DNA from 3 places in the Hylemonella sp. GW821-FHT10B10 genome. Region 2 is predicted to be linked to each of the others. Evidence: predicted binding sites of a transcription regulator. Region 2 holds the regulator's gene; each other region holds the start of a gene.

Region 1 (4,149 bases), 630 kb from region 2:
CTCACGGGCAGCAGCGCCGTAGTGAGAAGGAATCAGCGGTATCTGCGCTGCGAGTATGTGCCAATGTTAGACAGCAGCGCTTCTCTGTGCATCAGTGTTCTGCCGAACCACGTTATATGCAACGATTTCTTTCCAGTAGTCGTGACCATTTCCCATGTCCACCTTTTCCGCGTAGTAGAGGCGCTCGTAAGGTTCGCCGTTATTTGCGAAATGACAGTAGATATGGGGAAGGTAGTAGTACTCGTCACCATCGACGTTCATTGTTTCGATAAAGTCGTAGGGAATTTCGCCCATCAACATCAACGTGACGGTTCCGCGTTCGTCTTTCTTGTAGTCGGGTTTCCGTAGGCCGATTGGTGACTCGATTAATCCTTCCCACCCCAAGCCAACTTTTATTCCTGCGTGATAGGTGTCCAGCAGTCCGGCTTTGAACCAAGGCGAAATACCAGAGTGTTCGCCTGCGTCTGGATAGGCGTCGAGTCGATTGACGTGCCTAACGATGACGTCTTTCCGCAAGTCATGCGCCCTACAGCGATTGATTTCCTCGCGAAATAGGATGCGCAGTCTTTCGTGATGCTGCACACGTTCCGACGGGCTACGTTCTACGCCCTCGACCTTAAAGAGCCGTCCCTCGTACCTGCGAAACGCCTCTGTGGCGACGAAGGCGAGACCCGTAACCACGAGGTAGGGTTCGTATGGACCAGATGGTTCTTTGATCCAGAGTGCTCCAAGCACAAGTGAAACCAGCCCGGCCGCGAATTCGATCGCGACAATTAGATGCGTGCGAATCGGCAAGTGGCGCATTCTTTGATGTCTAGCGTGAGTCAAAGAAACGTCACGATTTTGCGGCGTCCCGTTTGAGTACTGGGCTTGGTGTTTCTTGGACTGGCTGGCACGTTCTAGTCATCGGAGTTTCTTCTCCGTAGGCCAAACAAGCCATCATTTCGTTGCAACCAGTTGAGCAATGATGGCCCCCACAGATAGAGCCAATGCAACCAAGGAAACGCCTAGTGACCAAGCAAACTTGGAGTGTTCTTGGTCTTGGCCAGCAAGAATGGCGGCCAGATAGGGCAGATTGATGGCATGGCGCAATTCACCTGCCTTGGGCGCGAAAAGGTGGACATAACTGTTTTCTCCAGTTGCGTACCGATACTTGTGATCAAGATGGTAGTAGAGGTAGCCGAATAGAACGTGCTTGTCGCAACCAAGTTTGTCCGCAAGCTCTGCAATATTGAGCGCAACAAAGACCGTTCCAGCGTTCGCTCCCTCAATTGGAAAAGATGGTTCATACGCATCGTAGATACAGCGTAGAACTTGCCTCTCAGTGGGAATGCGCTTTGACATGATGGCTAACGCGATGTAGATCGCAAATTCTGCGACCCAAAGCGGCGACTGAGAAACAAACCGGTCATTCCATCCTCCCGTCCATGGCTTGCCCGCGGTGCTTGCGGCAATTATACTGTATAAAAATACAGTTATTGGTTTTGACCCAACAACCACGCGACTTGTAGACCGCTACCCCGTGACAGCAGGGCAGCCGGCCGGCGTGGCCACAGCGTCACCAATATAGCCCGCAAGACCGCGCCTGACTAGAGCAGCTTTCCCTATCTGCACCGGCTGACATGCCATGAACTCCAGCCACTCCGCCCAGCCCACGGCCACGCTGCCGGCCTACGCCGAGCTGCATGCCCTGAGCAACTTCAGCTTCCAGCGCGGGGCCTCGAGCCCGGAGGAGCTGGTGGCGCGGGCGCATGAGTTGGGCTACAGCGCGCTAGCCATCACGGACGAATGTTCCATGGCCGGGGTGGTGCGCGCGCATGGGGCGGCCAAAGAGCTGGGCCTACCGCTGCTGATCGGCACCGAGCTGCGGGTGGAGGCCGAGGGCGCGGAGGAGTGCTTCACCCTGCTGCTGCTGGCGCGTTGCCGCACGGGCTATGGCGAGCTGTGCGAACTCATCACGAAGCTGCGCGCAAAGCCGGACAAGAAAAGCGACCGCCGCTACCGCGTGCAGGCGCAAGACTGGGACGCGCTGGGCCTGGACAGCCGTGACGTACTGGCCCTGCTGGTGCCGAACCGCGAAGCGCTGCGCCCCGAGGACGCGGCCTTTGCACCCGCGCTGGCCGCGCGCCTGGCCTGGCTGCGGTTGCGCTTTGCAGCGTGCTGGCTGGCCGTGGAGCTGTTGCATCGGCTGGACGACGCGCTGTGGCTGGAGTGTTTGAGCGCGGCGGCGCAGGGCGCGGGTGTGCCGCTGGTGGCCGCAGGCGGCGTGCACATGCATGTGCGTTCGCGCAAGCCGCTGCAGGACGTGATGACGGCCATACGCCTGGGCCGGCCCGTGGCCGAGTGCGGCTTTGCCTTGGAGCCCAATGCCGAGGCGCATCTGCGCTCGCGCCAGCGCCTGGCCGCGCTCTACCCGCCGGAGCTGCTGGCCGAGACGGTGCGCGTGGCGCAGCTCTGCAGCTTCAGCTTGGACGAGCTGAAGTACGAATACCCGGAAGAGGTGGTGCCTGCGGGCGAGACGCCGGCCTCTTATCTGCGCCGCGCCACGCTGGAAGGCGCGCAGTTGCGTTACCCGCAGGGCGTGCCGATGGCGGTGCAGGAGCAGGCGGAGCGCGAGCTGGCGCTCATCAGCGAGCTGCGCTACGAGAAATACTTCCTCACGGTTTACGACATCGTGCGTTTTGCGCGCAGCCAAAGCATCCTCTGCCAGGGGCGTGGCTCGGCGGCCAACTCGGTCGTGTGCTACTGCCTGGGCGTGACCGAGGTGGACCCGGCACGCACCAGCGTGCTGTTTGAGCGCTTCATCAGCCGCGAGCGCGCGGAGCCGCCAGACATCGACGTGGATTTCGAGCACCAGCGGCGTGAGGAGGTGATCCAGTACCTCTACGGTAAGTACGGGCGCGACCGAGCCGCGCTCACCGCGGCCGTGCACACCTACCACGCGCGTGGCGCGATACGCGATGTGGGCAAGGCGCTGGGCATGGACGGAGAGATCGTCGATGCGCTGGCCAAGGCACACCAGTGGTGGGACGGCGGCGAGGTGAACCACGAGCGCCTGCAGGCGCTGGGGCTGGATGCGCAGAACCGGCAGATCCGCCTGCTGATCGAGCTCACGCGGCCGCTGCTGGGGTTTCCGCGCCACCTCTCGCAGCACAGCGGGGGCTTCGTGCTCACGGGTGACAAGCTCACGCGCACGGTGCCCGTGGTGCCCGCAGCCATGGAGGGGCGCACCACCATCGAGTGGGACAAGGACGACATCGACGCGCTGGGCCTGCTGAAGGTGGACGTGCTGGCCCTGGGCATGCTCAGCGCCATCCGACGCACGCTGGACTTCGTGGGCCAGTGGCGCGGGCGGGAATTCCGCCTGCAGGACATTCCTGATGGCGATGCGGCCACCTACGAGATGATCTGCCGCGCCGACACGGTGGGTGTGTTCCAGATCGAGAGCCGCGCACAGATGAGCATGCTGCCGCGCTTGCAGCCGCGCTGTTTCTACGACCTGGTGATCGAGGTGGCCATCGTGCGGCCCGGGCCCATCCAGGGCGGCATGGTGCACCCCTTCCTGGAACAGCGCGAGCGCCAGCGCCGCGGCGAGACCTTCACCCTGCCCCAGGAGGCGCTGCGCCCCGCGCTGGAGCGCACGCTGGGTGTGCCCATCTTCCAGGAGCAGGTGATGCAGATCGCCATCATCGCCGCGGGGTTCACACCGGGGGAAGCGGATCAATTGCGCCGCGCCATGGCGGCGTGGAAGCGCCGGGGCGGGGTGGACAAGTTCCAGCGCCGCCTGATCGACGGCATGACGGCGCGCGGTTACGCGCAGGAATTTGCCGAGGCCATCTTCCGGCAGATCGAAGGCTTTGGCGAATACGGTTTCCCCGAAAGCCACGCGGCCAGTTTTGCGCTGCTGGTCTACGACAGCGCCTGGCTCAAATGCCACGAACCTGCGGCCTTCCTCGCCGGCCTGCTCAACTCATTGCCCATGGGTTTCTACGGCCCCTCGCAACTGGTGCAGGACGCGCAGCGCCACGGCGTGACGGTGCGGCCGGCGGACGTGGGGCACAGCGACTGGGACTGCACGCTGGAGCCCGATGAAGAGGGAAGGCCCGCCGTGCGCCTGGGGCTGCGCCTGGTGGCGGGGCTCAAGGAGGC
Region 2 (4,149 bases):
TTCGAGGCCATCATCGAACGCATGAGCGGTCGCCGTTCACACCCTGCTTCGGGCCGCACCTATCATGTGAAGTTCAACCCGCCCAAGGTCGCTGGCAAGGACGACGTGACCGGCGAACCGCTGGTGCAGCGCGAGGACGACAAGGAAGAGACCGTCAAGAAGCGTCTGGACGTCTACAGCGCCCAGACCCGCCCCCTGGTGGACTACTACAGCAGCTGGGCCAAGAAGGATCCGGCCGCCGCGCCCCAGTACCGCGCCATCAGCGGCATGGGCAGTGTGGAAGACATCACGGCACGCGCGCTGCAGGCACTGGCCAAATAGGAGACTCCCGCTTCCAGCCTACGCCCCGCACCTGCCGCGGGGCGTTTGTTTTTTGTGCCGCCCCTTTAACTTTAAGTTTCGCCTTCAGCCAACAGCTCCAGCATCAGGGCCAGCCGCGCCTTGACCGGGCTCAGGCCCACCGCCACGGGAAACTCGTCGGCAGGCCTGGGCTGCAGAAAACCATCAGCGCAGCGCGTGCTGCGCCGCACCCGGACTCCCGCCACCTGCGCCCGTCGCAGAGCGGCCTCCAGTTCTCGATGCACCGTGCCGCCACCTGTGCCGGCCAGCACCAGACCGTGCAGGGGGGGGGCGCCGTACCGGGCAGCAACCGTCGGATCAGCCAGGGCATCGACCGTGGCACCACAGGCCGCGGCATGGCTGAGCAGGATCTCGACGCGCGGCATGGCCGGGGCTCCCAGAACGGCTTCCAGCAAAGTCTCCTGGGGTAGCTGCGACAGGGGCCAGTCACGTACGCGCTCGACGCGCCCCTGATGCACTCGCCCGACGTCACCCGCCTCGCCCGCGCTGAAGGCATCAAGCCTAGAACTGTGCACCTTCTGCACATCCTGCGCGCCGAGGATGCGACCTGCACAGACGACCAGCACGCCCTGGGCCCCAGCGCAGGCGGCCACCGCCAGAGCATCCCGCAGGTTCTGCGGGCCGTCGGTATCCGGGGCATTGGCCGGGCGCATGGCACAGGTCAGCACCACGGGCTTGCGCGGCGCCAGAAGGGTCTGCAACAGAAAGGCAGTCTCCTCCAGCGTGTCGGTGCCATGGGTGATGACCAGCCCCTGCACGTCGGCCTGGGCCAGCCAGTGAACACAGCGTTGTAACAACTTCTGCCATACGACCAGGTCCATGTCTTTGCTGTCGATCTGGGCCACCTGCTCGCTCAGCAGCTCGCTACCGCCGGGTGCCGCAAAACCGGCCAACAGCTCTCCTACCGGCTTCTGCGCAGCCACGTAGTCACGGCTGTCGGCCGCGCTGGCGGCCAGGCCGGCGATGGTGCCTCCCGTGCCCAAAACCACGATTTTTCCTTGCCCCACTTGCAATTCCCTAGAAACTGGTTAAAAATACAGTTACTGGATATCGAGACAGTGCCGTCTTGCCATCCAACCCACAGGAGTCGCCACGATGGACCTGCCGCAGTACCCGATCAAGCTGACCGCCCGCCAGCAGCAGATTCTGGACCTGATCCAGAGCGCCATTGCGCGCACCGGCGCCCCGCCCACGCGCGCCGAAATCGCCACCGAACTGGGCTTCAAGTCGGCCAACGCCGCCGAAGAGCATCTGCAGGCCTTGGCGCGCAAGGGCGTGATCGAACTGGTCAGCGGCACCTCGCGTGGCATCCGCCTGCAAGGCGAGGCGCTGCGTTCCATCAATGAATCGCGCATCAAGCAATTCTCCCTGCCCATGCCGGACCTGTCCCAACTGGCCCTGCCCCTGATCGGGCGTGTGGCTGCCGGTTCGCCCATTCTCGCGCAGGAACATGTAGACCAGACCTATTACGTCGAGAGCTCGCTGTTCCAGCGCAAGCCCGACTACCTGCTCAAGGTGCGCGGCATGTCCATGCGCGACGCCGGCATCATGGACGGCGACCTGCTGGCCGTGCAGTCCACCAAGGACGCCAAGAATGGCCAGATCGTCGTGGCGCGCCTGGGTGACGAGGTCACGGTCAAGCGCTTTCGCCGCAACAAGCACCTGATCGAACTGCTGCCCGAAAATCCCGACTACCAGACCATCGTGGTCGAGCCGGGTGACCCCTTTGAGATTGAGGGTCTGGCCGTCGGCCTGATCCGCAACACCATGCTCATGTGAACGCGCTGCGTCCCGCCCCGAAAGGTCAACGATGAACACCGCCTACGCCCTCTGGACTCCCCTGCAAGGCCTGCTGCGCTGGCTGGCACCCGCTACGCCCGGTCGGCCCGCCATGATGGCTCCTGCGCTGCCATCCGTACGCAACCCGGCCCTGGCCGCCGTACGCAGCCGCCCCATGCAACGCCCGCTGCGCGTGGTGCGCGTCATGGAAGCCGGCCAACCCCGCTCGCAGGTCGGTCGCATGGTGATCTCCGGCCGTATGGCCGACGTCTGCGCCGAACTCGACCGTCTGGCCGCCTGCGAAGCCGCACGCCACTGAGCCCTTTCCGTCGCCGCACCCTGCCACCATGCGGGTTAGCCCGCACGGAAGGCCGAGGCACAATAGCGGCATGAACATCGTGATTCTGGACGACTATCAGGACGTCGTACGCAAGCTGGACTGCGCGGCCAAACTGGCCGACTATCCCCCCAAGATCTTCACCAACACCGTCAAAGGCCTGGGCCAGCTCTCGGTCCGCCTGCGTGATGCCGACGTGCTGGTGCTGATCCGGGAACGCACCCCCATCACCCGCCAGCTGGTCGAAAAGCTGCCGCGCCTCAAGCTGATTGCCCAGACCGGCCGCATCGGCAGCCATATCGACCTGGCTGCCTGTACCGAACGTGGCATAGCCGTGGCCGAAGGCACCGGCTCACCGGTGGCACCGGCCGAACTGACCTGGGCCCTCATCATGGCTGCCATGCGCCGCCTGCCGCAGTACATCGGCAATCTCAAGCACGGCGCCTGGCAGCAATCCGGCCTGAAGTCGGCCGCCATGCCGCCCAACTTCGGCCTGGGCACGGTGCTGCGCGGCAAGACCTTGGGCATCTGGGGCTACGGCAAGATCGGGCAGCTGCTGGCCGGCTACGGCCGGGTGTTCGGCATGCGCGTACTGGTCTGGGGCCGTGAGCCCTCCCGTGAAAAGGCCGTGCAGGACGGTTACGAGGCTGCAGCCAGCCGTGAGGAATTCTTTCAGCAAAGCGATGTGCTCAGCCTGCACCTGCGCCTGAACGAGACCACGCGCGGCATCGTCACGGCCACCGATCTGGCACAAATGAAACCCACCGCGCTGCTGGTCAACACCTCGCGCGCAGAACTACTGGAACCCGAGGCTCTGATCCTCGCGCTCAACCACGGCCGCCCCGGCATGGCGGCGATCGATGTGTTCGAATCCGAACCCATCCTGCAGGGCCATGCCCTGCTGCGCCTGGAAAATTGCATCTGCACACCGCACATCGGCTACGTTGAGCAGGAAAGCTACGAGCTCTACTTCGGTACGGCCTTCGACAACGTGGTGAATTTCATCAAAGGCCAGCCCAGCAATATCGCGAATCCGGAAGCACTGAAGGTCTCGCGCTGACTGAGCGCCTGTTCACAGTCTCTTAGGCCGGCTTCGCGCCGAGTTTGGCCAGCATCTGCTCGGTGCTGGTCTTGCGGTCCGCGTTGACCGTCTGCACATGGGGCCGCGCGCCCATGACCTTGAGGTAGTCGCGCACGGGCAGGCCCGCCAGCACATCCTCGCCATAGATGATCTTGCTGGCGCTGGTCACCAGGGGCAGATGGGCCACCGCCGCACAATCCGCCAGCGTGAACTCCGCGCCCGCCACGTAGGGCGAAAACTTCACCAGCTTGGAAAATCCGTGAACGCCCTTGAGCAGCAACTTGCGGGTGCGCTCCTTGAGACCATCGCTGACCTTGCCCCCAAAAAAGGCTTCGGCGTAGAGGTCGCGCGCCACCAGTTCCAGATGCAATTCCATGTAAATGATCAGCTCCCGTACCTTGGCCGCGGCATAGGGATCTGCGGGAAGCAGGGGACGCTGCGGATAGACCGTCTCGATGTATTCCGCACAGGCACTGGATTCGGAAATCGGACCGGACGGTGTGTCCAGAAAGGGCACCTTGCCCATGGGGGACCGGTCCATCAGCAGGGGATGGGTATTGCCCGTCCAGACCCGCTCCTCCGTATAGGGCAC
Region 3 (4,149 bases), 470 kb from region 2:
TTCGGTCGCTCCGCACAACCTCAATGTTGCTGTCCAATGGCGCACCTCAACTCCGGTTCGTCTCGAGAGAGCCCACGCTGAAGACGCCAAATTTGACACTGAAATTCAGGGGAAGGCACAAGAGGTATTGAACATTGTGCTGGTCGCTTTACATGTCGCGGCTTCAGGTCAGTCCGCACCTGTCGGGACCTATTTCAAGTACGAGAAGCGACCCGTTCCACCTCTATCGGGTATCAATGGCGTGCATCCACTTTCAACAAACCCATATGCTTCGATGCAGCTTGAACCCGGCAGATTGCAGGACCTGCAGCGCACGTATAAAGCGGTCGAAAATGCACGCCCAAATGTTCAAATCGCGGCTGCTCGATTGCATGACGCTGAGCGAAGAACATCGCCCGTCGACGCGCTGCTAGATGCAGTAATCGGCCTGGAAGTCCTACTCAATCCGCGGGATGACAGAGAGCTCTCTTTCAGAGTGGCCCTCAACTTTGCCTTCTTGGGACCTTCGAAGGAGCGCCATGACCGATATAAAGCTCTCAAGGACATTCAGAGCATGCGAAACAAGGTGGTGCATGGTGGAATCAATCTGCATTCCAAGGAGGCCCCTCTGCTCGTTGCTAACGCCCAAACTGCTAAGGCATGTCTGCGCTCGACCCTGAATACCTTCTTGTTTAACCCCGTCTTCGCGCAGGGAAATTTGACGGCAGATTTTTGGACAAATTTCGTGATGCCTGCAGAGTGAATGCCCCATCAGATTTCATCCGCTAGTAAGCCAGGATATCTTTGTCCCCTTCCGCCAAGGCTTCAGGCCTAGTCCCCCACTGGTGAGCTGGAGTCTGTGCTGGCTGAAGGTTCTGATTCGACGGCTTGTCGTAGGACATCTCCAGTAACCACATGAGCCTTGAGTGCACCTCTCTTTGAGGCAGACGCCCCGTAATCGCACAAGTCAATTACGAGGAAGAAGAGCGTCTTCCCCCCAAAGTGCAGAAACGGTACGAGCGTATTCTCGGCTGCAAAATCGAAATGCAGGTCCTCAGAACAGGTCTTGTAGATGGCCACGTACCCGACAGTCTGGTTGAAGTCCCGCGTGTAGGTCAGAACTTGATTTACGCCAGATTTCACGTAGCCGACGCCTCTTCTCTCTCCGTCGAAAATCTTTGCGTCAAGAACGAGGTCTTTTGCGACCAAATCTGCCTCCCCTGACACGGATTGAGGCTCTATGTGGAAATCAAGTCCCTGGTCAAACAGATAGGCGTAGAGATGCTTTGCAAGGGAACGCTCCCCTCTGGCAGCCAATGCCGCAAGCTCTGCCCGCTCGAACCATTCGACCTTACGCTTGTATTTCAACAACAAAGATAGAACTGCCGTCTTCTGGTCGAGGGCCTCATCCAAAATCTCATAGAAAGGCTCAAGATAGCGCTCGATAAACGCATCAAGGCATTCTCGGTATTTGGAGTCGCGTCCAACCACACGTCCGATATTAATTTCTGGGTTCTTTGACTCTAGAGGCAACTGCGCACAGTGTTCAATCACACGAAACGAGAATCCATCCGCCTCGGCCTCGGTCATAAAAATGGGGACCTCACCTACTGTGGTTAGTTGCGTAAGGTCTTCTGAATAGGGTGAGGTTCTTGCGGCCAGGCTTGCTATCGTCCCTCCGTGCAAGGGATGGGACGTAAGGTAGTTCCAGAACTGCATGAGCGAGCTGTGGAAAAAATCTGGCTCACAAGAATTGAGTCTGCGAAACCGCTTTTGCAACTGGAAGCGCTGCGCCTGGAGATACGCTGAGTCCATATTAGAGGTTGATTTTGATTGTTCTATTGAGTGACTGGAGTTGACGTTCGAGGTCCGCCATCGCACTGGCAATTTCTTTGCGAGCCTTTCTGCACTCGTTCATGTTGTCGTCGAGCCGTATGTTCCCTTTGCAGCCACGACAAATAAATACGTCACGCAGCCTCGCTTCGCGATATCGAATTTTTCCGAAGAAGTGACATTCCGGGCATTGGATGTCGAAGCTAACGCTGTCTATGTCCAGCATTAGATTGGCTCCAGCTCATTCTTCGGGACCTGAATTTCGAATGGAATCGTGTGCAAGTCTTACCTCCTTGAAAGCGGGAATCTCCTCGTACGGGTTCCCTTTATTTGCAGACTAACTCTATTGGAAGCATACCGGAGCAATTGGAACGTGCGCTCCAGTTGTGGTAGCCGCGCCATGAGCTGAGAGTGGAGTTTGAAATAGCAAACTGTCCTGCAGGGCTTATATTTCCTAGCGTTGCCATTATGTCTGTATGTGCGTACAGTGTAATTCATCTAACCGATTTTGGACGGATTCAGATGAAAGACGCCGCCTACCTTGGCACCCTGCAGACGTACTGGAAGCGCCACCAGACCTTTCCACCGATGGCTAGGTTGTGCGAGGTCCTGGGCCTGAGCTCGACCTCGAGCGTCTTCGCGCTCGTTGGCCGACTGACTGACGCGGGCTACGTCAAGCGCCATGAGGGGCGTATCGCCCCGGGCAAGCTCTTCTTCGCCCGCCCTGTGCTGGGTCCGGTCCGCGCCGGCCTGCCTCAGCCTGCCACCCAAGAAGAGCCTGAGCTCATTACCCTGGATGACTACCTCATTGACCACCCGACTAGGACCTCGGTCCACAAGGTCCGCGGTGACAGTATGAAAGACGCAGGCATCTTCGACGGTGACCTGGTCGTGGTCGAGCACAACAGTCCCACTTCTACCGGCGACATCGTCGTTGCGGTCGTGGATGGTGAGTTCACAGTCAAGACCCTGCGCCAGACCGGCGACGGCAGGCACTACCTTGAAGCGGCGAACCCGGCCTTCGAGCCTATCTACCCCACCAGCTCACTCGAGCTCATGGGCGTCGTCATCAGCGTCGTACGACGCGTGAGGAGGTGACACCCTGAACACTTCCTCGCACTAGACCCAGGCTAGCCCCTTCCAACCCCGGTTCTCAGGCAAGCGCTTTGCGCAGGCCCGGGAGAAGCTTTGCTCATCATGATTATTAACCCTTGGCATTTTCATCCGCCTTACGTCGCTGCGATGTGCCCGAGATGCTCGGAGGTGCACACGGCTGTGCCACTTGCCGTGGCCTTGCGCAACTGCACATCTCGTAGTGACCTCGCGCGCTACTACGAGTGCTCCGGCTGCAAGCTTTCAACGTCGAAATTTGTTCACGCCAACTCAGACGATGCCCCGCCCGGCTTTGTTGGGCCGAAGGTCGTGGTCGGATTCGCCCCTGACCTGCCGGCACCCAACGGCGAGAAACGCATTCTTTACTTTGAAACCGCGCCCGAAAACGGACGAGAGCTACTCGCACTCATCGAGCTCTACGTTGCTCGCGCTCCAGATTTCTACCCACTGCGCTTTCGGCTTTACGGCATCGATGTCGATGACGAAGTTGTCCGGGCAGTTCTGTCAGCTGCGGACCCGCTCGCATCGGCCAAAGCTCTGGCAAACCGCTACATCGATTTTTTCGACTGACAAGACGCAGGAGAACCCAATGACTACCCCCATCCAAGCACTCTTCGATGCACCTCACATCGTTCTGACGAAATGGTCCATCTACGAGACCCCCATCCGTGGTGAGGAGGAGCCCTGGACCCGCCACATCGTCGGTTACAGCAAAGAGCACGGCGCGGGCCAAGCCAGCGCCGCCATCGTCGCGTTCGACCCGCATCGTCGTGTGGCGCTCACCAAAAGCGGACGCGTGTATCTGCTCGAGGGGCCGCCGGGCCACAGCCTCGCCGGGAACCTCGTCTGGCAGCGCTGGAAGCTTCTTAGCGGCGTTGCAAAGGAGAAGGACGTCACCGACGAGTTCGTCGGGCCCATGGTGGCGTTGCCCATGCCGGTGGCAGCGTAGGTGGCGACATGCAGCCAAGCGTCCCAAGCGACTTTCCTCGGGGCATCACGGCGGCCACGGTGCCCGGCTCGCAGCCGAAGTTCGTGGCCAGGGAAATCGACGGGCGCTACGTGGTCGGAATGACGCAAGAAGAGTTGCATGCGCGCTGGGTCTATTGCGAAGACCTCGCGAAGCAACTCGCGGAGCGGACGAGACGGAAAGCGGAAGCGGGTCTCATCACAGACATCGAGGACCTCTATCGCGAAACCGAACAGCGAGTGAACCTCCAGGGCTGG

The links. Region 2 encodes LexA, which represses DNA repair genes until DNA is damaged. Its sites were predicted from a motif close to ACTGTATNNNNATACAGT; they were not measured.
Region 1: the regulator LexA is predicted to act here: its motif matches at 1,459-1,476, upstream of AC07NT_RS01550 (error-prone DNA polymerase).
Region 3: the regulator LexA is predicted to act here: its motif matches at 2,284-2,301, upstream of AC07NT_RS06925 (LexA family protein).

What each region holds. Positions count from the first base shown of each region.
Region 1 is NZ_JBWKNN010000001.1:317,612-321,760, forward strand. Features, by position in the region: gene AC07NT_RS01540 (hypothetical protein) at 67-795, opposite strand; gene AC07NT_RS01545 (hypothetical protein) at 940-1,344, opposite strand; gene AC07NT_RS01550 (error-prone DNA polymerase) at 1,628-4,149, shown strand, end outside.
Region 2 is NZ_JBWKNN010000001.1:949,334-953,482, reverse strand. Features, by position in the region: gene adk (adenylate kinase) at 1-321, shown strand, start outside; gene AC07NT_RS04695 (asparaginase) at 393-1,349, opposite strand; gene lexA (transcriptional repressor LexA) at 1,456-2,139, shown strand; gene AC07NT_RS04685 (hypothetical protein) at 2,171-2,458, shown strand; gene AC07NT_RS04680 (D-2-hydroxyacid dehydrogenase family protein) at 2,529-3,536, shown strand; gene AC07NT_RS04675 (glutathione S-transferase) at 3,559-4,149, opposite strand, start outside.
Region 3 is NZ_JBWKNN010000001.1:1,415,520-1,419,668, reverse strand. Features, by position in the region: gene AC07NT_RS06935 (hypothetical protein) at 1-742, shown strand, start outside; gene AC07NT_RS06930 (hypothetical protein) at 811-1,569, opposite strand; gene AC07NT_RS06925 (LexA family protein) at 2,401-2,910, shown strand; gene AC07NT_RS06920 (hypothetical protein) at 3,001-3,495, shown strand; gene AC07NT_RS06915 (hypothetical protein) at 3,515-3,874, shown strand; gene AC07NT_RS06910 (hypothetical protein) at 3,883-4,149, shown strand, end outside.